Regions from separate parts of the Variovorax sp. DAIF25 genome, predicted to be linked through region 1. Evidence: predicted binding sites of a transcription regulator. Region 1 holds the regulator's gene; the other holds the start of a gene.
What was found. Region 1 encodes sigma-54, which starts transcription at its own class of promoters, with help from an activator protein. Its sites were predicted from a motif close to TGGCANGNAANCTGCTTT; they were not measured.
Positions count from the first base shown of each region.

Region 2: the regulator sigma-54 is predicted to act here: its motif matches at 3,781-3,798, upstream of R0232_RS24095 (ammonium transporter).

Region 1 is NZ_CP136636.1:744,286-756,281, reverse strand. Features, by position in the region: gene R0232_RS03545 (phospholipase D family protein) at 1-566, opposite strand, end outside; gene R0232_RS03540 (RNA polymerase factor sigma-54) at 577-2,166, opposite strand; gene lptB (LPS export ABC transporter ATP-binding protein) at 2,197-2,991, opposite strand; gene lptA (lipopolysaccharide transport periplasmic protein LptA) at 2,988-3,710, opposite strand; gene R0232_RS03525 (thiol:disulfide interchange protein DsbA/DsbL) at 3,925-4,572, opposite strand; gene R0232_RS03520 (SPOR domain-containing protein) at 4,757-5,521, opposite strand; gene argS (arginine--tRNA ligase) at 5,533-7,218, opposite strand; gene R0232_RS03510 (hypothetical protein) at 7,350-7,694, shown strand; gene R0232_RS03505 (spermidine synthase) at 7,748-9,778, opposite strand; gene R0232_RS03500 (DUF2214 family protein) at 9,783-10,238, opposite strand; gene R0232_RS03495 (LysR family transcriptional regulator) at 10,309-11,235, opposite strand; gene R0232_RS03490 (Bug family tripartite tricarboxylate transporter substrate binding protein) at 11,300-11,996, opposite strand, start outside.
Region 2 is NZ_CP136636.1:5,237,265-5,249,260, forward strand. Features, by position in the region: gene R0232_RS24080 (succinylglutamate desuccinylase) at 1-810, opposite strand, end outside; gene R0232_RS24085 (GNAT family N-acetyltransferase) at 937-2,001, opposite strand; gene R0232_RS24090 (hypothetical protein) at 2,145-2,486, shown strand; gene R0232_RS24095 (ammonium transporter) at 2,508-3,710, opposite strand; gene R0232_RS24100 (LytTR family DNA-binding domain-containing protein) at 3,914-4,879, opposite strand; gene R0232_RS24105 (acyltransferase family protein) at 5,070-6,299, shown strand; gene R0232_RS24110 (PaaI family thioesterase) at 6,305-6,718, opposite strand; gene R0232_RS24115 (anthrone oxygenase family protein) at 6,776-7,369, opposite strand; gene R0232_RS24120 (Crp/Fnr family transcriptional regulator) at 7,404-8,009, opposite strand; gene ylqF (ribosome biogenesis GTPase YlqF) at 8,021-8,995, opposite strand; gene R0232_RS24130 (CBS domain-containing protein) at 9,259-9,687, shown strand; gene R0232_RS24135 (tetratricopeptide repeat protein) at 9,832-11,817, shown strand; gene R0232_RS24140 (HPF/RaiA family ribosome-associated protein) at 11,958-11,996, shown strand, end outside.

The sequences.
Region 1 (11,996 bases):
ACGGCCATCGCGCCGTCGGCGATGAACAGCTTGTTGTGCATGCGCCGGTTGACGCGGCTGAAGTCGAACAGCGAGGCGGTGAAGCGCGCGAGCAGGCTGCCGCGGCCGGCCGGGAAGGGGTTGAACAGGCGCAGCTCGACATTGGGCGTGGCCGCGAAGCCGCGCAGCAGCTCGTCCTCGCCCGCGGTGTAGAGGTCGTCCATCAGCACGCGCACCCGCACGCCGCGCTGCGCGGCATCGCGCAGGGTGCGCAGCAGGTAGCGGCCGGTCTCGTCGTTCTCGATCTGGTAGTACTGGACGTCGAGCGTGCGCTGGGCGCGGCGCGCGAGCTGGATGCGGGTGTCGAAGGCGAAGTCGCCGCCGGGCATGAGGCGAAAGCCGCTGAGGTCGGGGTCGGGCTGTGCGGCCAGCGCGATGCGCCCGAGCGCAGTGTCCTTCGACACGGCGATGGCCTTGGTGGGCGTGCGCGGGGCCTCGTCGGGCAGCGAGGCGCAACCGGCGGCCAACAGCGCGGCCGCGATGGCGAACACCCAGGGCCCACAGCGCGACAGCAGGCGTCGGGCCATCGGCGGCTTTCTACAGGGCCTTGCGCAGGTTGGCGGGCGCGATGCGCAGCGCCTCGCGGTACTTGGCGACGGTGCGGCGCGCGCACTCGATGCCCTGCTCCTTGAGCATCTCGGAGATCTGGCTGTCCGACAGCGGCTTCTTCACGCTCTCCGAACCGACGAACTGCTTGATCAGCGCGCGCACCGCGGTGCTCGAGGCATTGCCGCCGGTCTCGGTGCCCAGCGCCGAGCCGAAGAAGTACTTGAGCTCGACCGTGCCGAAGGGCGTGGACATGTACTTCGCGGTGGTCACGCGCGAGATGGTGGATTCGTGCAGCCCGAGCTCGTCGGCGATCTCGCGCAGCACCAGCGGGCGCATCGCGAGCTCGCCGTGCACGAAGTAGCTCTTCTGCCGCTCGACGATGGCGTTGCTCACGCGCAGGATGGTGTCGAAGCGCTGCTGGATGTTCTTGATGAACCAGCGCGCCTCCTGCAGCCGCTGCGACAGCGCCTGGCTGCCCTCGCCCTTGTGCGACTTGAGCGCGCCGGCATAGATGTCGTGCACGCGCAGCCGCGGCATCACCTCGGGGTTGAGCATGACGCGGAACTTCACGTTGGTGCCGCGGCCGGTCTTGGTGACGATCACGTCGGGAATGACGATGTTGCGCTCGACATCGACGAAGCGGCGGCCCGGCTTGGGTTCGAGCCGCGCGATGACCTGCAGCGCCGAGCGCACCAGTTCCTCGTTGGTACGCGTGAGCGTGGCGAGGCGCTTGAAGTCGCGCCGCGCGAGCAGCTCCATCGGCTGCTTGCAGATGGCGAGCGCGGTCTTGCGCACCAGCTCCTCGTCCTCGGTTTCGTCTTCGTCGGCCAGCGCGCGCAGCTGGATCGCGAGGCATTCGCCGAGGTCGCGCGCGCCCACGCCCGCGGGCTCCAGGCTCTGCAGCAAGCCCAGCGCGACCTGGAAGTGGTGCACCAGTTCGTCGAACTGGTCGTTGTCGTCGCCCGCGAGGCCCGAGGCCAGCGCCGGCAGCGAATCCTCGAGGTAGCCGTCGTCGTTGAGCGACTCGATCAAAAAGCGCAGCGCGGCGCTGTCGTTCTCGTTGAGCCGCAGGCTCAGCGCCTGGCGGTGCAGGAAGGACTGCAGCGATTCCTGGCTGCGCGCGAGCTCGGTGGCATCGGCGCGCTCGTCGTCGCCGGTGCTGCTGTTGTTGCGCGCGGGCGCGTCGCTGCCCCATTCGCTGTCGTCGGGCGCCATGTCGACGGTGCCGTCGCCTTCCCAGTCGGGCTCGCGCTCGGGCGAGTCGAGGGCCGGCTCGGCCTCGGACGACGAGGCGGTCTCGGTGGACGTGGTCGAGGTCGAAGGCGCGGCGCTCGCGTAGTCGCTCTCGGCTTCGCGCTCGGTGTCCTCGCGCGGCGCGGGCGTGTCGGCGGCGTCGAGGCCGAACTCCTCGCGCGCGGCTTCCTCGGCGGTGCGCTCGAGGAAGGGGTTCTCGTCGAGCATCTGCTCGACCTCCTGGCTCAGTTCGAGCGTGGAGAGCTGCAGCAGCCGGATCGACTGCTGCAGCTGAGGCGTCAGCGCGAGATGCTGCGAAACGCGCAGCGACAAGCCTTGTTTCATGCCCTCAGGAAATGACTTGCACGAGGGTCATCACATGCGGAAGTGCTCGCCCAGGTAGACCCGGCGCACTTCGGCGTTGTCGACGATCTCCGAGGGCGTGCCCTGTGCCAGCACATGGCCGTCGCTGATGATGAAGGCGTGGTCGCAGATGCCCAGCGTCTCGCGCACGTTGTGGTCGGTGATCAGCACGCCGATGCCGCGTTCCTTCAGGAAGCTGATGATGCGCTGGATCTCGATCACCGCGATCGGGTCGATGCCGGCGAAGGGCTCGTCGAGCAGGATGAAGCGCGGCTGGGTGGCCAGCGCGCGCGCGATCTCGACGCGGCGGCGTTCGCCGCCCGACAGCGCGAGCGCGGGCGAATCGCGCAGGTGGTCGACGCGCAGGTCGGCCAGCAGCTCCGACAGGCGCTCTTCCATGCGCTGCTTCGACAGCGCCTGCGGCCGGCCGTTGGCATCGGGCTCGCGCTGCAGCTCGAGCACCGCGCGCACGTTCTCCTCGACCGTGAGCTTGCGGAAGATCGAGGCTTCCTGCGGCAGGTAGCTCAGGCCCATGCGCGCGCGGCGGTGGATCGGCATGTGGGCGATCGGCTCGCCGTCGATGGAGATCTCGCCCGCGTCGGCGCGCACCAGCCCGACGATCATGTAGAACGAGGTGGTCTTGCCGGCGCCGTTGGGGCCGAGCAGTCCGACCACTTCGCCCTTCTGCACGTCGAGCGAGACGTCCTTGACCACCTTGCGGCTGCCATAGCTCTTCTGCAGGCCGCGCGCGACGAGGCGGCTGCCCGGCACGCCGTTGGCTTCCTGGGTTCCGGCGGCTTCGATCACTTGCGTTCTTCCCCTTCGCCGCTCAGCGTGGTGGTGGAGCGCAGTCCGGCGCCCGGTGCCGGCGTGGGCGCCGGGGCCGCGGGACGGCGCGTGGCCGGGGCCGAGGCGCCGGGCGCACCCGGTGCGGCGGGCGCGGCCGACTTCGGCGTGAGGATGGCCTTGACGCGGCCACCGCCGCCCGGCGCCGACACGCCGGCGTTGGGCGGCACGGTCGAGCCGTTGACGGTGTAGGTGTCGTTGCTCTGGTCGTAGACGATCAGCGCGCCGCTGCTCTCGTCGTTGGGCGTGGCGCCGACCAGGCGGCGCATGACGGCGCGGCGGATGAACTTGACGTTGTCGGCGCGGCTGTCGTACTCGATGACCTCGGACTCGCCCTCGATCCACTCGTCGCCGTTGCCGTTGCGCTTCTGCTTGTAATAGGCGAGCTTGCCGGGCGCCGCGGTGACCACGCCGTACTGGTAGCCCTCGGGGTCCTGGCGCACGTCGATGCGCGCGCCGCGGATGATGATGGTGCCCTTGGTGACCACCACGTTGCCGGTGAAGACGCTGGTCTGCTTGAGATCGTCGTAGCGCATCGAATCGGATTCGATGTTCATCGGCTTGGTCCGGTCGGCCGTTTCGGCCAGGGCGGCGGCGGCGGAGCCGGCCAGCAGCAGCGCGGCCAGCACGAGGCGACCGGTGCGGCGAAGGGAGGAGGTGGGGTGAGAGTGCGATGTCATAGAGGCACGAAACTTGCTCTGCATTGTATGCGGCCCATCGCGCCAGACCCATGCGCGCGGATGAAAAAGCCCCGGGGCGGCGAACCCGGGCACGGCACCCCGCGGGATCGCCCCGCGTTCTGCCGACCGGCCGGATGACGGCCCGGCCGCCCCGGAACCCTCGATGGGATTCCGGCCTCCCGGCGGCGGAGCGGCCAGGGCCGCGAGACCGGTCTCAACCCTTGCGGGCTTCGCCGATCAGGTAGTTGGTCACGGCCAGCGCCTTGTTCATGTTGCCGGCGAGCTCGCCGTCCACGTACCAGCGGCCGGCCACGGCCAGCGCGGGCACGCCGGCCACCTTGTAGGCCTCGGTCAGCTGCGAGGCGCGCTTGGCCTTGCTCGCCACGCCGAAGGAGGTGAACAGCTCCTTGAACTTCGCGCCGTCCAGGCCGTTCTTCTCGGCCCAGGCCACGATGTTGGCGTCGCCGTTCACGTTCTGGCGCTGGGCGTGGATCGCGTTGAAGACCTTGGGCTGGTACTCGTCGACCTTGCCCAGCGCCTCGAGCGCGTAGTACAGGCGCTGCTTGGCTTCGACGTCGTTGCCCACGAAGGGCACCGGCACGCGGCGCAGCACCACGTCCTTGGGCTGGCCCTTGGCCCAGGCCTCGAGCGCGGGCTCGAAGTCGTTGCAGTGCGGGCAGTTGTACGAGAAGAACTCGATCACCTCGATCTTGCCGGCCGGTGCGTCGACCGGCACGCGCTTGTCGAGCACGAGGTATTCGGTGCCGGCCTTCGGCGCGCGGGCCTGGGCTTGCGCGGGCAGATGGGCCATCAGGCCGAGCGAGCCAGCGGCGACGGCCAGCGAGAAATCACGACGTTTCATGGGAAAGAGCTCTCCAGTTGGTAGACGGCAGACTGAGCCGGGCCGATGAAGCGGAGTTCCCGCGCGCGGTGCTCGGGGCTCCGGGAAACCGGGGGCGGCGCGGACCGCGGCGAAGCTTAAAGAAAAACCATGACCGTTGTCGGGAGAGGCCACCCGGCGGCGGCGCTCCCCGGCCGGACGGCGCTCAGCGCTGGACGCGCACCAGCGCCGAGTCGAGGCCGGCGCCGTCCATCCGTTCCTTGAGGCGGTCGGCGTCGTCCTTCTTGTTGAACGGACCGGCGCGCACGCGGTAGACGGTGCGGCCGGCCTGCTCGCGCTCGGTCACGCGGGCCTCGACGCCCATCAGCGAGAGCTTGGCGCGCTGCGCCTCGGCGTCCTCGGTGGTGCGGAAGGCGCCGGCCTGCACGAAGTACATGAAGGGATCGGCACCGCCGGAGCCGGTGGCGGCCGCGGCATTGCCGCTGCTCGACGACGGGGCGGCGGCCACCGTGGTGCTGCCGCCGACGCTGCCGGCGCGGGCCCGGGCCAGGTCGCCGAGCGGATCGTTCGAGGGCGGCAGCGCGTTGGCCTCGGCCGGCACCGGCGCGGGCCGCGCGGGCTTGGGCGCAACCACCACCGGCACCGGCGCCGTGGGCGGCGGGGTGCCGGGCGAGACCGTGGCGGTGGCGGGATTGCTGCCGTCGCCGGCAGGTGGCGCGCCGACCGGGCCGGCGGCCGCGGGGCGCGGCTGCTGCGGCTTGCCGGCCAGCGGGGCGTTCGGGTCCCAGTCGCGGTTCTTGCGCGCCTCGGCCTCGTCCTGCTCGGCACCGCCGCGCTGTGTCTTGGTGACGAAGGGGATCGGCACCTTGGTCACGTAGACCGCGATACCCAGCGCGACGCCCAGGCCGAGCACCAGCCCGATGATCAGGCCGATGACGATGTTGCCGCGTTGTCTGGTTGTCTTCTTCATGGGGAGGGGGTTCACATCTTGCGCGGCGCGGTGACGCCGAGGATCGCGAGGCCATTGTGCAGCACCTGCGCGGTCGCGGCGACCAGCGCCAGGCGCGCCAGCTTCACGGCCTCGTCGTCGACCAGGATGCGCTCGGCGTCGTAGTAGCTGTGGTACGTGGCCGCCAGTTCGCGCAGGTAGAAGGTGACGTCGTGCGGCGCGAAATCCTTGGCCGCGGCGCTCAGCATCTCGGGGTACTTGGCCAGCAGCAGCATCAGCGACTGGGCCGCCGGGCTCTCGAGCGGCGACAGGTCGACGCCCTGCAGCACGGCCGCATCGCCGCCCCAGGCCGCGAGCACCGAGCAGATGCGCGCATGCGCGTACTGCACGTAGTACACCGGGTTGTCGTTGTTCTGCGCCACGGCCAGGTCGACGTCGAAGGTGTATTCGGTGTCGGGCTTGCGGCTCAGCAGGAAGAAGCGCACGGCGTCGGTGCTGGTCCACTCGATCAGGTCGCGCAGCGTGACGTAGCTGCCGGCGCGCTTGCTGATCTTGACCTCCTCGCCGCCCTTGGTGACGCGCACCATGGTGTGCAGCACGTAGTCGGGGTAGCCCTCGGGAATGCCCTCGCCGGCAGCTTGCAGTCCGGCGCGCACGCGCGCGATGGTGCCGTGGTGGTCGGTGCCCTGGATGTTGATGACCTTGTGGAAGCCGCGCTCCCACTTGGCGATGTGATAGGCGACGTCGGGCACGAAGTAGGTGTACGTGCCGTCCTGCTTCTTCATCACGCGGTCCTTGTCGTCGCCGTAGTCGGTCGACTTGAGCCACAGCGCGCCGTCCTGCTCGTAGGTCTTGCCCGCGGCGACCAGCTGCGCCACCGCGCGCTCGACGCGGCCGCTGGTGTAGAGGCTGGACTCGAGGTAGTACTGGTCGAAGCGCACGCGGAAGGCCTGCAGGTCCAGGTCCTGCTCGCGGCGCAGGTAGGCGACGGCGAACTCGCGGATCGCGTCCAGGTCCTCGATGTCGCCGCTGGCCGTGACCTCGCGGTCCTCCGACTTCACGGTCTTCTTCGCGATGAAGTCGGCCGCGATGTCGGCGATGTAGTCGCCGTTGTAGGCCGCAGCCTTCTCGCCGCTCGGCCATTCGGCGTCGCCGGGCTTGAAGCCGCGCGCGCGCAGCTGCGTGCTGTTGGCCAGGGTCTGGATCTGCACGCCGGCGTCGTTGTAGTAGTACTCGCGCCAGACCTGCTCGCCCTGCGAGGCGCGCAGGTTGCAGATGGCGTCGCCGAGCGCGGCCTGGCGGCCGTGGCCCACGTGCAGCGGGCCGGTGGGGTTGGCCGAGACGAACTCGACCAGCACCTTCTCGCCGGTGGCCGGGCGCTGGCCGAAGGCGGCGCCGGCGTCGAGCACCTCGCGCACCACCTGCTGCTTGGCGGCGGTCTTCAGGCGGATGTTGAGGAAGCCGGGGCCGGCGATCTCGACCGCCTGCACCCACTGGGCGAAGGCGGGGGTGGCGAGCAGCGCGGCGCTCAGTTCCTCGGCGAGCTCGCGCGGCTTGCGGCCGAGCGGCTTGGCCAGCTGCATGGCGGCATTGCTGGCGAAGTCGCCGTGGGCCGCGACCTTGGGAGACTCGAACGCGGCCTTGAGGCCGGCGCCGGGCGAGAGGGATTCGAGCGTGTTCGCGAGCGCCGCGAGCAGCTCCTGTTTGACCAATAGCATCGGCGAATTTTACCGGGGGCAAACTCGGTCGCAGTTGACGATCGTCATCCGACCGTCCCCTTCGCCCGTTACGATGGTCAACCCCGAGGCGGGGCAGCCACTGTCACAACCCATTTGCAAGGACACACACCATGAAGAAGCTCCTTTCCCTGGTCGCCTCCACCATCGCGCTCGGCGCCTGCCTTTCCTTCGGCGCCGCCCAGGCCCAGGACAAGGCCGCCACCCCGGCCGCTCCCGCCGCGGCGGCACCCGCTGCAGCCGCCGGCGGCTGCGAAGCCAAGGCCGTCGACAAGAACGGCAAGGCCCTGGCCGGCGCCGCCAAGGCCAGCTCGATCAAGAAGTGCGAGAAGGAAGCCAAGGCCGCCGCCGCTCCCGCCTGCGCCGCCAAGGCGGTCGACAAGAACGGCAAGGCGCTCGCCGGCGCCGCCAAGAACAGCTTCGTCAAGAAGTGCGAAGCGGACGCCGCCAAGGGCTGAGACCGCTTTTCTCCGCAACCTTTGTGAACAAAGCCCGCCTCGTGCGGGCTTTGTTACTTGAGCACGCCCAACAGGTTGTTGTAGTCGTCGGTCCAGGGCCGCGCGGCCGGGTCGACCGCGATCGGCTGGGTCGCCGCCGCGATCGGCGCACGCGCGAGCACCTGCGGATCGCGCGCCACCAGCACCCAGTCGGTGGCGTGCAGCCAGGCCGAATCCTCCGCGTCGTCGCTGACCAGCACCGCGTGCAGCCCCTGCGACTGCGCGATGCGGGCCACCACGGGCGCGAGCGCGAGGAAGTGGTTGGTGACGTGGAAGGCCACCACGCCGTCGGGCCGCAGGTGCCGCAGATAGACCTGCATGGCCTGCGCGGTCAGCAGGTGCACCGGCACCGAGTCGCCCGAGAAGGCATCGACCGCCAGCACGTCGAAGCCCTGCGCGCTCTCGCGCTCCAGCGCCAGCCGCGCGTCGCCGAGCACGCGCTCGACCTTCGCGCGGCTGTCGCGCAGGAAGGTGAATTCGCGGTCCGCGATGTCGAACACCTCGGGATTGATCTCGTAGAAGCGGTAGACGTCGCCCGTGCGCCCGTAGGTCGCGAGCGTGCCGGCGCCCAGCCCGATCAGCCCGACGCGGCGCGCGCCGATCGGCAGCGCCTCGATGGCGCGGCCGATGCCCGAGGTGGCGCCGTAGTAGGTGGTGGGTTCGCGGCGGCGCTCGGGCGAGAGGAACTGCTCGCCATGCTTGATCGAGCCGTGGACGAACTGGCGCACGTAGTCGGGCGGGTCCTGGCGCCGTACGTCGTAGGTGTGCATCGAGCCGTAGAAATTGCGCCCCAGGGTGCGCAGCCCCTCGTGGTCGCTGCGCACCTGCTCCGAGAGCAGCCAGCCGCAGCAGGCCGCGAGCCCCACGCCGGGCACCCACAGCAGCCAGCGCGCGCGCAGCACCAGCGCGCCGAGCAGCGCCGCCAGCACCAGCCCGATGCCGAGCTCGTAGTAGGCCGGCAGCAGGTAGGGCGCGCCCAACCCGACCGTCACGCCGCCGATGGCGCCGCCCAGCGACAGCATCAGGTAGAAGCGCGTGAGGTGCGCGGGACCGGGCCGCAGCCGCGCGGTCTCGCCGTGCAGGAACATGCACAGCACGAACAGGCCCGCCACGTGGATCGTCAGCGCGGTGTGGATCTTGAGCCCGGCGCCGTCCTGCAGCTGGTAGGCGCACAGCGCCAGCATCGCGGCCGCGAGCGGCACGAACAGGCCGCGCCGGTACCAGCGGTCGCTCTCGAAACACAGCACGAAGGTCAGCAGGTAGAGCGACAGCGGCAGCACCCAGAGGAAGGGCACGGCCGCGATGTTCTGCGTGATGTGGTTGGTGACGGCCAGCAGCAGCCAGGAGCCGAGCGCGGGCAGCGCGAGCCACAGCAGCTGGTCGATGCGGCGCGGCGCCGCGACGGGCGCATCGGTCGATGCGGCGGCGGCCGGCAGGTCGTGGTTCCAGCGGCGCGCCATGTACAGCGTGGTGCCCGCGCAGAGCACGACGAAGCCCGCGTAGCCCCACGACCAGCCGATGGCCTGCTGCATCAGCGTGCTGCGCGGCTCGATCAGCACCGGGTAGCTCAGCAGCGAGAGCAGCGATGCGAGGTTCGACAGCGAGAAGTAGCGGTACACGCGCGCGCCCCAGGGCGTGCGCGACACCCACGACTGCACCAGCGGGCCGGTGGTCGAGAGCAGGAAATACGGCAGGCCGATGGTGCCGACCAGCAGGCCCAGGATGCGCCAGGCCGGATCCTCGGCGCCGGCCGGCTTCCACTGCGCGCCGGCCACGATCGGCAGGAAGGCCAGGCTCGCGAGCAGCAGCGCCGCATGCAGCAGCGCCTGCGCGCGCATGCGCAGGTGGCGCGAGATCCAGTCCGAATAGGCATAGCCCGCGAGCAGCGCGACCTGGAAGAACACCATGCAGATCGACCACACGGCGGCCGAGCCGCCGAACCACGGCAGGATCTGCTTGGCGATCAGCGGCTGGACGAGGAAGAGAAGGAAGGCGCTGCCGAAGATCGTGCCGGCAAACAGGAGCTGGATGCCGGCGCTCGCCATGCGGCTACTTGCTGCCGAAGCCGCGCGCGAAGAACACCGCCGCCAGCGGGATCACGGCGATCAGATGCGCCTGGATCATCACCAGCTTGCGCGTCTTCTTCACCTCGGCCTCCGAAGGCAGCGTGCCGCTGGCGCGCAGCGCCTTGCGCCAGCGCAGGTAGTTCAGGGTCGGGAAGATCGACAGCACGCCGACCACGATGAACAGGCCCAGCTTCAGGTGCAGCAGCGGATTGGTCCAGTACCAGGCCGTGCCCTTCACGCCCCAGAGGGTGCGCGCGATGCCGGTCAGCAGCACGGACACGGCGGCGATGCCGTAGACCATGTCGACGCGCGCGAGCCGCTCGACCACCGCGGCATTGAGCCACTCGACGCGGCACAGCGCCGCCTCGCTGGCGATGAAGACGACCATCGTGAGGATGGCCAGCAGATGCAGGTAGGCGAGGATGGCTTCGAGGGTCATCGTGGCGTTCTCTTCGTCGGGGCGCGTGGGGTTTGCAAATGCAAACAGATTGTGCAGCCACGCGCCCGGCTCAGGTCCGTCCACCCCAGAATTCGGGCCGCCCGTATTGGTCTTTGAGGAAATCAAGCCACAGTCGCACGCGCAGCGGCAGGTGCTTGGCGCCCGCGAACACCGCGTAGATGCCGTTGGGCGGTGCCGCGAACTCGTCGAGCAGCGGCACCAGCAGCCCGGCATCGATCTCGGCCTCGACCTCCCAGGTGCTGCGCCAGGCGATGCCGTGGCCGGCCAGGCACCAGTCGTGCAGCACCTGGCCGTCGGAGCAGTCGAGCGGGCCGCTGGGCCGCAGGTGGATCAGCTCGTGGCCGCCCTGGGCGTCGGGAATGCGGAAGGCCCAGCCGCGCGTCTGCGAGGCGTCGCTGGTGAGCGCCAGGCAGGCGAAGCGCGACAGCTCGTTCGGATGGCGCGGCGCGCCGTGGCGCAGCACGAACTCGGGCGTGGCCACGCAGCGGCGCCGGTTGTCGGCCAGCCGCACGCTGACCAGCGAGGAATCGGGCAGGTCGCCCACGCGCACCGCGCAATCGAAGCTCTCGCCGGCCACGTCGACCACGCGGTCGCTGAGGTTCAGCGAGATCGTCACCTCGGGATGCAGCGCATGGAAGCGGGGCACCAGCGGCGCGACGTGGCGCCGGCCGAAGCCCGCGGGCGCGGTCACGCGCAGGTGGCCGCTGGCCTTGACGCCGCCCGCGCTCACGCTGGCCTCGGCATTGGCGAACTCCACCAGCAGGCGCTGGCAGTCCTCGAGGAAGGCGCTGCCCTCGTGCGTGAGCGTGATGCGCCGCGTGGTGCGAACCAGCAGCTTCACGCCCAGGCGCTCCTCGAGCGCATCGAGCCGGCGCCCCATGATCGCGGGCGCCACGCCCTCGGCCTTGGCGGCCGCGGTGAGGCTGCCGCGCGTGGCGACCGAGACGAAGGATTCGAGCTGCTTCAGGCGGTCCATGGCGCCCGAACTATATAGAGGCGGCGGGAAGCCCGGCGCCGCGCGGGCTCATCCCGGGGACCGGCTATTCGGGCTGCACCCCGGCCTCGCGCACCGCCGCGCCCCAGCGCGCATGCTCGGCGCGCACGTACTGCGCCGCCTGCTCGGGGCTGCCGCCCACCGGCATGCTGCCCTCGGCCTGCAACTGCGCGATGGTCGCGGGCTTGGCCAGCGCCTTGTCGATCGCGGCATTGAGCTTCTTCACGATCTCGCTCGGCGTGCCCGCGGGCACCACCACCGCCTTCCAGTCCACCGCCTCGAAGCCCTTGTAGGTCTCGGCCACGGTGGGGATGTCGGGCATCACCGGCAGCCGCTTGGCCGAGGTCACGGCCAGCGCGCGCAGCTTGCCGGCCTTGACCATCGACAGCGCGCCCTGCGGCGTCGCGAACATGCAGTCGGTCTGGCCGCCGAGCAGGTCGGTGATGGCCGGCGCCGCGCCCTTGTAGGGCACGTTGAGCACCTTGAAGCCCACGCGCTTGGCGAGCACCTCGCCGGCCATGTGGCCCAGGGTGCCGGTGCCGGCCAGCGCCTGCTTGATCTCGCCGGGCCTGGCCTTGGCCGCGGCGACGAAGTCGGCCAGCGAGCGGTAGGGCGAATCGGCGCGCACCACCAGCACCACGGGCTGCGCGGCGACGACCGAGACCGGCACCACGTCCTTCAGCGCGTCGTAGGGCATCTTCGGGAACAGCGTCGGGTTGATCGCGAGGTTCGCGGTCTGGCCC
Region 2 (11,996 bases), 2.9 Mb from region 1:
CTTGGCGAAGGTCTCGAAGCCGATCAGCGGGCGCACGAAGGCGAAGTCCTCGCTCTGGATCACGTGCGTCTGCAGCAGCTTGAAGCGGCGCTGCGGCTCGGGCGCGGGGGCGGCCGGGTCCTTGTCGATCAGGCCGAAGTAGGCGAGGAAGTCGTAGGTGACGGCGGTCGCCAGGTCGGAGGCGGAGCGCAGGAAATGCTGGCCGCACTCGACCACCATCGCCACGCCCTTCCCGTCGGGCCCGCCATGGCTGCCGTACTGGATCAGCGGCGTGCCCGAGCCCAGGCCGTCGGGCATCACGAGGTGCACGGGCGGCCGGCCGATGGCCATCGCCACCTTGGCATTGCGCTCGAAGGACGGGTAGACCCAGAACGGCACCACCGGCTGGCTGGTGGAATGGATGTCGAGGATGTGGTCGGCCGCATCGACCACCGGCCGCAGTATGCGCGCGCGGCGCAACTCGGGGCTGTCCTCGCTGCCATCGAGCCACTCGGGTGACCAGATGCGGTTGAGGTTGTGGACGATCTGGCGGCTGTCGTAGGGCGCGGCCTCGGTGAAGGACTCGTAGGCGTCGATGTTCGCGAAGCTCACGGTGAGCGTGCCGATCTTCGGCCGCACGCCGTGGTCGAGCAGGTGCGTGGCGGCCGTCATGCCGCAGATCTCGTTGCCGTGCGTCAGGGCGTTGATCAGCACGTGCGGGCCGGGCTTGCCCGATTCGAAGCGGTGCACGTAGTCGACGCCGACATTGCCCTGGCGGTAGGCGGAGAGATCGCGCGGGAGGACTTCGAGGGCGGGTGGGGATTGGGTCATGGTGGGGTGTGGCGGCTCGGGCGGGAACGGGGTCGCGCGAGTTTGCTACAGGCGGCGCGTTCGTGCTGGGCACCGGTTCCGGCCCGATACGCTTCAAATCTGAAGCGTATCGGCGCAATTTGCGCTTCAGGCCACCGATTCCCCGCGCCGCGCCAGGCATTCCGCCAGCGCCTCCACCCCCAGCTGATAGACCCCTTGCCGCCGATGCACCTCGAACCCCAGCCGGCGGTTGATCGCGAGGATCGGCGCGTTGGCCTCGGCGTTGTAGGTCACGACGGTGCGCAGTTCGGGATGCAGCGCGCGCACGCTGTCGAGCATCGCGGCCTTCACCGCCTTGGCCAGCGAGCGGCCACGCCAGGCGCGCACCACGCCGGTCAGGCGCTGGTGCAGGCGGTCGGGAGTGCGCGGGTCCCAGTGCGCTTCGCACATCGCGGCCAGCGTGCCGTCGGCGTCGACCAGCAGCACCAGGTGGTGCTCGCCGCCGCTGCGGTCGAGTTCGCGGTACCAGTTGGCATAACCGTCGAGCTCGTAGCGCGCGGGCGGCAGCTCGAGTTCGCCGAGCGGCATGTCGTTGAACAGATCGGAGAACGGCGCCATCAGTTGCGCGAGGCGAGCTATCGGCGTGCGGCCGGGATGGATCTCGAAGCGCAGCGCGCCACCGGCCGTGCCCTGCGCCCTCCAGCGCGCGAGCTCGTCCGCGTCGAGGCCGTCGATGGGCATGCGGTTCTCGACCACGCGGTGCTTGAGGACCGCGCCCGAGGCTTCGAGGAAGGCATGGCCCGGCAGGTAGAAGGTGTTCATCGTGGCGACGGTCTTGCCGTGCGCGCGCATGAAGGCCAGCAGCGGCACGAGCAGCCGGCTGCCGATGCCGCGGCGCCGGTGCGTGCCCAGCACGCCGAGCCAGGCCTCCGCGTGCAACGCGAACGGCTCGCTGTTCGGTGCGTCGGGCCGGCGCCGCCAGAGGATGACGTTGCCGACCAGTTCGTCGCCTTCGCGCGCGACGAAGCGCTCGGCCTCGAAGAAGGGCATGGGGCGCCGCGCGTCGTGCTCGAAGTCGACATCGGCCGCCTGCGGCTCGCCGGGGTGCAGTTCCTCGTCGCGAAGGCGCCGGTAACGGTGGAAGCGCGCCCATTCGGACGGATCGTCCGCGTGGACATCGAAGCGCCGGATCTCGATCGCGTGGTTCGCCATCTCCCGTCCTCCATGGTCTTGCCGGGGGCGCGATTGTGCCGAAGCGCGGTCCCGTGGCGCGCGCGGGCGAACGCATCTTTGGCTTGGCCGAAGGTTGGCGCTCCACAATGGCGTTTCCGCCCCCTTCGACGAGGAGTTCGCACATGCCCTTCCCGCCGCTGTCCCGCATGGTCCTGGCCGCCGCGGCCCTGCTCGCACTCGCAGGCGCCGCCGCGCAGGAAACGAAGACCGACCCCGTCTACACGCGCGCCCGCCTGATGTCCTCGCACGAGGAGCCCGGCGGCAAGCTGTACCTGCACCTGAAGATTCCGCCGCGCTCGAAGATTCCGTTCACCACCCAGACCTTCAGGCTGGCCGACCGCAAGCTCGCGGCCGACATCGCCGACGGCACGCCGGTCGAGTTCGTCTCGCGCCACCTCGACGGCGAGAACACGGTGGTGGCGATCCGCGCGGTGGCCGAGTGCCCGCGCTTCCAGAAGTGCTGAGCCGCCTCCGCCGCGAACCGTTCACCAGTTGACTTCGCGCTCCGGCGTCGCCGAGATGTGGTGGATCGACAGGTCGGCGCCGTCGAATTCCTCTTCCTGCGACAGCCGCAGCCCGACGGTCTTCTTGAGCACGCCATAGACCAGCGCGCCGCCGAGCAGCGCCCAGACCACGCCCATGGCGGTACCGATGAGTTGCGCGCCGAGGTTCACGCCGCCGATGCCGCCCAGCGCCTGGGTGCCGAAGATGCCGGCCGCGATGCCGCCCCAGGTGCCGCACAGGCCGTGCAGCGGCCAGACGCCGAGCACGTCGTCGATCTTCCACTTGTTCTGCGTCAGCGTGAACATCGCGACGAAGATCGCGCCGGCCACGCCGCCCACCACCAGCGCGCCGATCGGGTGCATCAGGTCGGAGCCCGCGCACACCGCCACCAGGCCGGCCAGCGGGCCGTTGTAGACGAAGCCGGGGTCGTTCTTGCCCATGGCCAGCGCCACCAGCGTGCCGCCGACCATCGCCATCACGGAGTTGACCGCCACCAGGCCCGAGATCTTGTCGATGGTCTGCGCGCTCATCACGTTGAAGCCGAACCAGCCAACGCACAGCACCCAGGCGCCGAGCGCGAGGAACGGGATGTTCGACGGCGGATGCGCGGCCAGCGAGCCGTCGCCGCGGTAGCGGTTGCGCCGCGCGCCCAGCAGCAGCACGGCCGGCAGCGCGAGCCAGCCGCCCACGGCATGCACCACCACGGAGCCCGCGAAGTCGTGGAATTCATGGCCCGTGACCGAGGCGATCCAGTCCTGGATGCCGAAGTGCTTGTTCCAGGCGATGCCCTCGAAGAAGGGATAGATCAGCCCGACGATGACCGCGGTGGCGATCAGCTGCGGCCAGAACTTGGCGCGCTCGGCGATGCCGCCCGAGATGATGGCCGGAATGGCGGCCGCGAAGGTCAGCAGGAAGAAGAACTTCACCAGGTCGTAGCCGCTGCGGGCCGACAGCTCGGTGGCGCTGACGAAGAAGTGGGTGCCGTAGGCCACGCCGTAGCCGACGAGGAAGTAGACGATGGTCGAGACCGAGAAGTCGACCAGGATCTTCACGAGCGCATTGACCTGGTTCTTCTTGCGGACCGTGCCGAGTTCGAGAAAGGCGAATCCCGCATGCATGGCCAACACCATGATCGCGCCTAGAAGGATGAACAGCGCGTCTGCGCCCTGTTTGAGTGCGTCCATTGGAGCTTCTTGCTGGTTTTTGGATTGATTTGGTGCACCGCACCTGAATTCAGCAGGACGGCGGGCCAATGAAGCAAAAATGGTGCCTGCAAGCTCGTCAATGGTGCGAAACGGGCCGAGATGGGGCCGAATGAGCCCATGGGCAGGCGAGACGCACCGGAACGGATGCCGCCTGACGGTGCATGGCGCGCCCGTGCGGCGGTTCAGGAGGCCGTCGCGCCGCGCAGGGCCTCGCGGTAGCGCCGGCTGCACGGCACCGTGCTGCCGTCGTGCATGTGCAGCCGGGCATCGCCGCCGTCGAGCGGCTCGATCTCGCGCAGCCGCGAGAGATTGACCGCGTGGCTGCGGTGCACGCGCACGAACAGCGCCGGATCGAGCTGGGTCAGGAAGTCGGTCAGGGTGGCGCGCAGCAGGTAGTCGTGGCCGTTGACGTGCAGGCCGACGTAGTTGCCCTCGGCCTGCAGCCAGTCGATGTCGCCGGCGGCGATCAGGAATTCGCGGCGCAGCTTGCGCACCAGGAAGCGCTCGGGGCGCGCGGGCGCCGGCGGCGGCGCGGGTTCGGCGGGCGGCGGCGCGTCTGCGGCCGGCGCGGGCACGGCATCGGCCGGACGTGGCGACGCTTGCGGCCCTTCAGGCGCTTCGTCCGGCGCGTCGAGCACCCGGGCCTCGCCCTGCCAGCGCAGCATGAACATCCGGTAGGCCCAGATTCCGAACACGATCGAGACGTAGGCACGCACGTCCTTCAGGTACTCGTAGCCCCACTGCGCGGCCCAGCCGCCGAAGGCGTAGTGCTCGCCAGCGGCGGCGTAGGCCAGCGAGCGCAGCGCGAACATCGCCATCACGTGAACCACGCTGAACACCACGCTGGCCGCCAGGTGCCAGGCCAGGTAGCGCACCAGCCTGCCGGGCGCGAGCGAGGCCAGCGGCGAGAGCCTGCGCTCCAGCGCCACGATGGCCGGCACCAGCAGCAGCAGGACCAGGTGGCTCGAGCCCTCCCAGACCACGATCTCCCAGGTCTCGCGCGGCACGGCGCGCGAGCGCGCGTCGACCATCGCCACCGTGGTGTTGAACAGCGCCTGCAGCGCCATCACGACGATCCAGAAGCCGACCTCGACATAGCGGCGGATCGGCTCGTAGCGGTGGTAGAGGTCTTTGCGCGGGCCGGCCATGGCCGGCGATTGTCGCGATCCGCGTGGCGAATGGGGCGACAGCGGCGGCCCGGGGACGGATTTCGCCCCCTGTTTCGTCCCACCGGGACCACCGCTCGTCACAAAGTGCCGGCGGTCCGTCCCCCGGGCGCGCCGCCGCCGCGCCGCGCCCGGACCATGGCCGCTCGTTCACCCCGATCCAGGAGCCCCCATGCCCGCCGACCGATTCCCACGCCCCTCCGCCCCGCCGGCCGCCGAAGCGCGCCGGCACGACATCGACGCCCTGCGCGCCCTCGCCTTCCTGCTCGTCATCGTCTATCACGTGGCGATGTACTACGTGGCCGACTGGCCCTGGCACCTCAAGAGCCCGCATGCGGCCGAATGGCTGCAGTGGCCGATGCGGATCCTGAACCTCTGGCGCATGGACCTGGTGTTCCTGATCTCGGGCGTCTCGCTGGCCTTCCTGAGCCGCCACCAGGGCACGGCGGCGCTGCTGCGCGGCCGCGGGCTGCGGCTGATGCTGCCGCTGGCCTTCGGCATGGCGGTGGTCGTGCCCTGGCAGGCCTATGCCGAAGGCGTGGCCAACGGCCTGGTGGCGCCGGGCTTCGGCGCCTTCCTGCTGCGCTACCTGCCGATGAGCCAGTCCTGGCCCAAAGGCGCCTTCGCGGGCGCCGAGTTCGGCATCACCTGGAACCACCTCTGGTACCTGCCGTACCTGTTCGTCTACACGGCCGCGGTGGCGCTCACGCTGCCGCTGTGGCGTTCGGCCGCGGGCCAGGCGCTGCGCCGGGCCTTCAACGGGCTGCGCGGCGGCTGGCTGCTGCTGCTGCCGGCGCTGCCGCTCGCGGCCTTCACGCTGCTGCTGGCACCGCACTACCCGCCGACCCACAACCTGGTGCGCGACCCCTTCCTGCACAGCATCTACTTCACCGTCTTCCTCTACGGCTACTGGATGGGCGCGGACAGCGGCATCTGGCGCGAGCTCGAGCGGCTGCGCCGCGTGTCGCTGGCGCTGGCCGTGGCGGTGGTCGCCGCCTACATCGCGGCGCGCACGCTGGGCGCCGGCAGCGTGCCGAACGAAGTCAACGCCGTGCTGCGCTCGCTCTACCTCTGGGCCGCGGTCGCCACCCTCCTCGGCCATGGTCACCGTTACCTGAACCGCCCCTGGCCCTGGCTGCGCTGGGCCAATGCCTCGGTCTATCCCTGGTACATGCTGCACCAGACGCTGATCGTGCTGGCGATCGTCTGGCTGGCGCCGCTGGCGCTCGGCCCGGTGCTCGAGCCGGCGCTGATCCTCGCGGCCACGCTGGGGGGCTGCTGGCTGCTCAACGACGCGCTGATCCGCCGCGTGCGCTGGCTGCGGCCGCTGTTCGGCCTGCCGCCGCAGGAGAAGCGGGCGCCGGATCGGGCGCCCGCGGCGGCCCTGACGGCCGCGCGCTGAAGGCCTCAGCCCTTGTCGTCGGGCACCGGCACCAGGATCGTGCTGCCCGTGGCCAGCAGCTTCAGCGTGCCGTCCTCGACCTCGCCGAACAGCTCGGCCGCGGTGAAGACCTGCTTGCGCCCGGCCTTCACGACGCGCCCGCGCGCCACGAAGACGCGGCCCAGCGCGGGCGCCATGCAATCGACCGAGAAGTGCGAGGCCAGCACGCGGCCCGCCACGGTGGCGGCCGCGAAGCCGCAGACGGTGTCGAGCAGCGCGCCGATCATGCCGGCATGCAGGAAGCCGGCGTACTGGCCCATGTCGGCCTCGCGCCATGCCATGCGCAGCTCGGCCTCGCCCTTTTCCGCGCGCACGACTTCGAAGCCGGCCCAGCGGTTGAATGCGGCCGTTCGATTCAAGGCCTGGATGGTGTCTAGCATCGGATGCTCCTTCGAGAGGGGGACTCTCCTTGTCGACCAGAATGGGTCGAGCCCACTCTACGAAGCGCCCCTGGCCCGGCCCGTCGCGTCCGTGACCGGAACGCGCGCGGCAGTTGCATCGGCGACAGCCCGCGCACGCAGCGCGAGCGCCGCGATCGACAGCGCGAAGGCCAGCGCGCTGGCCGCGCAGCGCCAGAGGTTGGCGGCATGCCAGCGTGCGCGCGTCTCGGCCCAGTCGGGCGGCAGCGCGCGCGGATCCCACGACTCGGTGTAGGCATTGAGCGGCAGGTTCACCTGCGCGGTGAACACCACGATGCCCAGCGCATAGAGCGCGCCCGCGAACGCGAGCAGGCCGAACCAGCCACATCGCCATGCGCGCCATTCGCGCCAAGTGGCCGCGAGCGCCAGCGTGCACAGCAGCGGCGGGCCGAAGAAGAAGCCGAAGAACATCGCGTGCCGCACATGGCGGTTGAGACTGGACTGCACGGTGGCATAGCTCGCGCCGTCCATCTGCAGCGTGGCAAGGCTGACGTTGAAGCCGTAGGCCCAGAAGAAGCCGGCCATGAGGCCGAAGGCGAAGACGGCGAAGCCATGCAGGCCCCAGCCTGCAAGAGACAGCGCGAAGGAGAGCGGCGAGGTACGTGGCGGCATGCGCCGACTGTGGCGCGCGCCGCCCCGGCCCGCCTTAACCTGCGATAAGCCCCATCTCCGCGCGCAGCCGCGACAGCGAGACATCGGTCATGCCGAGGTAGGACGCGAGGTGGCGCAACGGAATGCGCCGCGCCCAGTCGGGCCGCTCGCGCAGCAGCGCCTCGTAGCGGGCGCGCGCGTCGCATTGCAGGAAGGCCTGCTCGCGCCGCAGCTTGTCGTCGAACAAACCCGCCAGCGCCGCCAGCCGCAGCGCGGTCCACGAGGGCAGCGCCGCGACCGCCGCTTCGAGCACGTCGCACGGCAGGCAGCGCACCACGGAGGGCTCGAGTGCCGCGATGAAGAAGGCGGCCGACTCGTCGCGCAGCAGCGGCGTCACGGGCCAGACGAAGGCGTCCTCGGCATGGAAGTTCTTGTTCGACTCGCGACCCTCGGCGTCGAGGTAGTACAGCCGCAGCAGCCCGCGCTCGACCCAGAAGGCGTGGCGCCACGCGCTGCCCGCGGCCAGCAGCACCGCGTGCGGCGCCACGGTCTCGCGGCGGGCCGCGCCGGCGAGCGCGGTGAGCGAACCGGCGTCGAGTTCGGGAAAGCGGCGCGCCAGGGCCGCACGCCAGGCGGCATCGGTGGCGGCCGGCTGCTGCATGGTCCTGCGCCTCAGGCGACCGCGTCGTCCTCGGCGGCCGCGGCCTTGCCGCCCTTGCGCTGCTGCTTGCGCGCGGCCTTCTTGGCCTCGCGCTCGGCATCGGCGCGCTGGCCCTCGGCCAGCCACTGGGCGAACTCCTCGGGCGTCTCGAGCGTGATGCGCCCGAGGTTGCCGGCGCGGAACTCGTGCATCACGATCTCGGCCGCCTTCTGCAGGTTCACGCGCCCCTTGCCGAGCAGCGCGCCGCGCTTGCGGCCGATGGTGTCGAGCAGCGCCTCGTCGCGCATCTCGGCGAGTTCCCCGGGCGCATGCTCGTGCTCGACCAGCTTGAAGCGCGCCACCAGCCCCGCCGCGTAGTGCTGCTTGAGGTAGCCGAGCAGCTCGAGCGCCACCTCCTCCTCGTCGAAGGCATTGCGCCCCACGGCGCCGCTGGCCGCGAGGTTGTAGCCGCTCTTGGGCACCACGATGCGCGGCCACAGCATGCCGGGCGTGTCCCAGAGGTAGAAGTCGTCGGCCAGCGTGATGCGCTGCTCGAGCTTGGTGATGCCGGCCTCGTCGCCGGTCTTGGCCTTGCGCCCGCCGGTCAGGGTGTTGATCAGCGTCGACTTGCCCACGTTCGGAATGCCGCAGATCAGCACCCGCATCGGCTTGGCGAGCCCGCCGCGGTTGGGCGAGAGCGCGTGGCAGGCGCGCACGATCTGCTGCGCGGGCGTCGAGAGGCTGGCGTCGAGCGGGATCGCGCGCGTGGCCGGCAGGCCGTTGTAGTGCGCGAGCCAGCGCTCGGTGCGCTCGGGATCGGCCAGGTCCTGCTTGTTGAGCACCTTGAGCGCCGGCCGGTTGGCGGTCAGCCGCGCGAGCATCGGGTTGGCGCTCGAGCCGGGCAGCCGCGCGTCGAGCAGCTCGATCACCACGTCGATGTCCTTCACGCGCTCGGTGATCGCCTTCTGCGTGAGATGCATGTGACCGGGGAACCACTGGATCGCCATCGGTGCGTGTCTTTCTTGTGTTTGTGGCTGCGGGATGGAATGGGACGGTGCATGCACCGGTCCGGGGTGCGCATTGTGAACCGCGAACCTGAATCGATCGATACGCCCCCGCCGCGCGGGGATACCGGGGTCTTTGCCGCGCGCGGCATGGCCGCACGCTTGCAAAGTCTTGCGCCGCTCGCGCGTGCCAGCCCCTATGATTTGTCGCAGAGCGCGCCTTCCGGCGTCGGTCGAATCCAGACTTTTTTCAAGGAGTTGCCGCGATGAAACCCGTCTCCGAACTGCTCAAACGTCACGACTCCGCGGCCTGGCGGACCTCGCCGGGCACCACGGTGTTCGATGCGCTGGCCACGCTGGCGCATTTCGAGGTCGGTGCCCTGATGGTGATGGAGGGCGACCGGCTGGTCGGCTTCCTCTCCGAGCGCGACTACACGCGCAAGGTCGCGCTGCAGGGCAAGAACTCCAAGGAGGTCAAGGTCTCGGAGATCATGACGCCCGACGTGATGACCGTGAACCCGCAGACCCCCACCCAGACCTGCATGGCGCTGATGAGCCAGCGCAAGTTCCGCCACCTGCCGGTGGTCGACGGCGACAGGGTGGTGGGCATGATCTCGATCCAGGACCTGATGGACGACATCATTGCCGACCACGAGCAGACCATCGAGCAGCTCACCCACTACATCCAGAGCTGAGCGAAGGCGGCGCCGCCGCCCTTTTTCGGCCCCCGCGTCAGGCAGGCGCGACCGGACGACGCTAGACTGCGCGCGCCCGCCCCTCGCGGCCGGGCGCCACCTCGTGGCCCTCCCCCCAAGATCACCGAACCACAAGGGTCTGCAATGAGCTTGCAGTCGGCCGAACTGCTTTTCCGGCAGGGCCAGTATTCCGCTGCGCAGAAAGTGCTGCTGCAGCTGCTGAAAAAAGGCCAGCACATGGCCGCCGCGAACCGGCTGCTGGGCTTCATCGCGGGCCAGACGCAGGACTTCCCGCAAGCCATCGAGCGGCTGCGCGCCTCGCTGCGCTACGACCCGAATTCCCTCGAGAGCTGGTACTACCTCGGCATGGCCTGCCAGAAGTCGGGCCAGCACCGCACCGCGGCCGAGGCCTTCGGCACGCTGCTGCAGCGCCAGCCGAACCTGTTCGAGGCCGAGCACGACCTGGGCCTCGCGCTGCTCGCGCTCGGCAAGGCCGAGGAGGCGCTGGCCCATTTCGACCGCGCGGTGCAATTGCGCCCGGGCGCCTTCGAGGCCCACATGAACCGCGGCGCGGCCTGCGGCAAGCTGCGCCTGCATGCACAGGAACTTCAGTGCTACGAAAGCGCGCTGGCGCTGCAGCCCGCGCATCCCACGCTGATCGAGAACTACGGCACCGCGCTGTGCCAGGCGCGGCGCTTCGCGGACGCGGCACAGCTGTACGACCGGACCCTGCGCGAGCATCCCGGCGACGCCGACTACGCCTTCGCGCGCGGCGGCCTGCTCTATGCGCGCGCGGCCATCGCCGACTGGCAGGACTTCGACGCCCAGATGGCGCTGCTGCGCGAGGACATCCGCGCGCAGCGCGAATGCATCGAGCCCTTCGCGCTGCTGATCCTGCCTTCCACGCCGCAGGAACAGCTGCAGGTGGCGCGGCTGCATGCGCAGCGCCACTACCCGATGGCGCCCGAACCGCTGCACGCGGCGGTGCGCGCCGAGGGCGAGCGCCTGCGCGTCGGCTACATCTCGGCCGACTTCGGGCGCCATGCCACCTCCTTCCTGGTGGCCGAGGTGTTCGAGCGCCACGACCGCGAGCGCTTCGAGGTCACGGCGATCTCGCTGCGCAAGAGCGACGGCAGCGCGATGCGCGAGCGGCTCGAGCGGGCCTTCGACCGCTTCGTCGACGCGCACGAGCTGTCGGACAGCGAGACCGCGCAGGCCATCGCCGACCTCGGCATCGACATCCTGGTGGACCTCGGCGGCTACACCATCGATGCGCGGCCCTCGGTGCTGGCGCTGCGGCCGGCACCGCTGCAGCTCAGCTACCTGTGCTTCCCGGGCACGCTGGGCGCGCCCTTCATCGACTACCTGGTGGCCGACCCCTTCCTGATCCCCGAGGCGGCGCGCGCGGACTACAGCGAGAAGATCCTCTACCTGCCCGACGCCTACCAGCCCAACGACTCGCGCCGCGAGACGGCCGCCGGGCCGCTGTCGCGCGCCGATGCCGGCCTGCCGGAGGGGGCCTTCGTCTTCTGCAACTTCAACAACGGCCAGAAGCTCACGGCCGCGTTCTTCGACATCTGGTTGCGGCTGCTTGCGCGGGTCGAGGGCAGCGTGCTCTGGCTCAAGGGCGGCACCGAGGCCTACGAACGGAACCTGCGCGAGCGCGCCGCCGCGCATGGCATCGCCTCGGAGCGGCTGGTGTTCGCGCCCTGGGCCGAGCAGTCGGCCCACCTGCAGCGCCTGGCGCTGGCCGACCTGTGCCTGGACAACCTGCCCTACAACGCCCACACGACCGCCAGCGACGCGCTGTGGGCCGGGCTGCCGCTCGTGAGCTGCGTGGGCCAGACCTTCGCCGGCCGCGTGGCGGGCAGCCTGCTGGGCGCGGCCGGTTTCCCGCAGCTCGCGACCGACTCCCCGGCCGCCTACGAGGCACTGGCCCTGGCGCTCGCCACCGACCCGCCGCGCCTCGCGGCGCTGCGCGCCGAGCTGGCCGCCGCGCGCGGGCACTGCGCGCTGTTCGACACCGCGACCTACACGCGCCACCTCGAAAACGGTTTCGCCGCGGCCTGGGAACGCCACCGGGCGGCGTTGCCGCCCGAGCACATCGTGGTGCCGCGCCTGGGCGCGTAGCCCGTCCCTTCGTCCGCGGATCGCCAACCCTGCCCGGCCCGCCGGCAGGGCCTTGGCCTACGCACGCCACGGTTTCAGCGTTCAGAGTGAAGACTCGTTTCGATCCTCCAACCTGACATCCAAGAAGGGAGACACTGGACATGCAGATACAGGTCAACACGAGCAACGGCATCGACAAC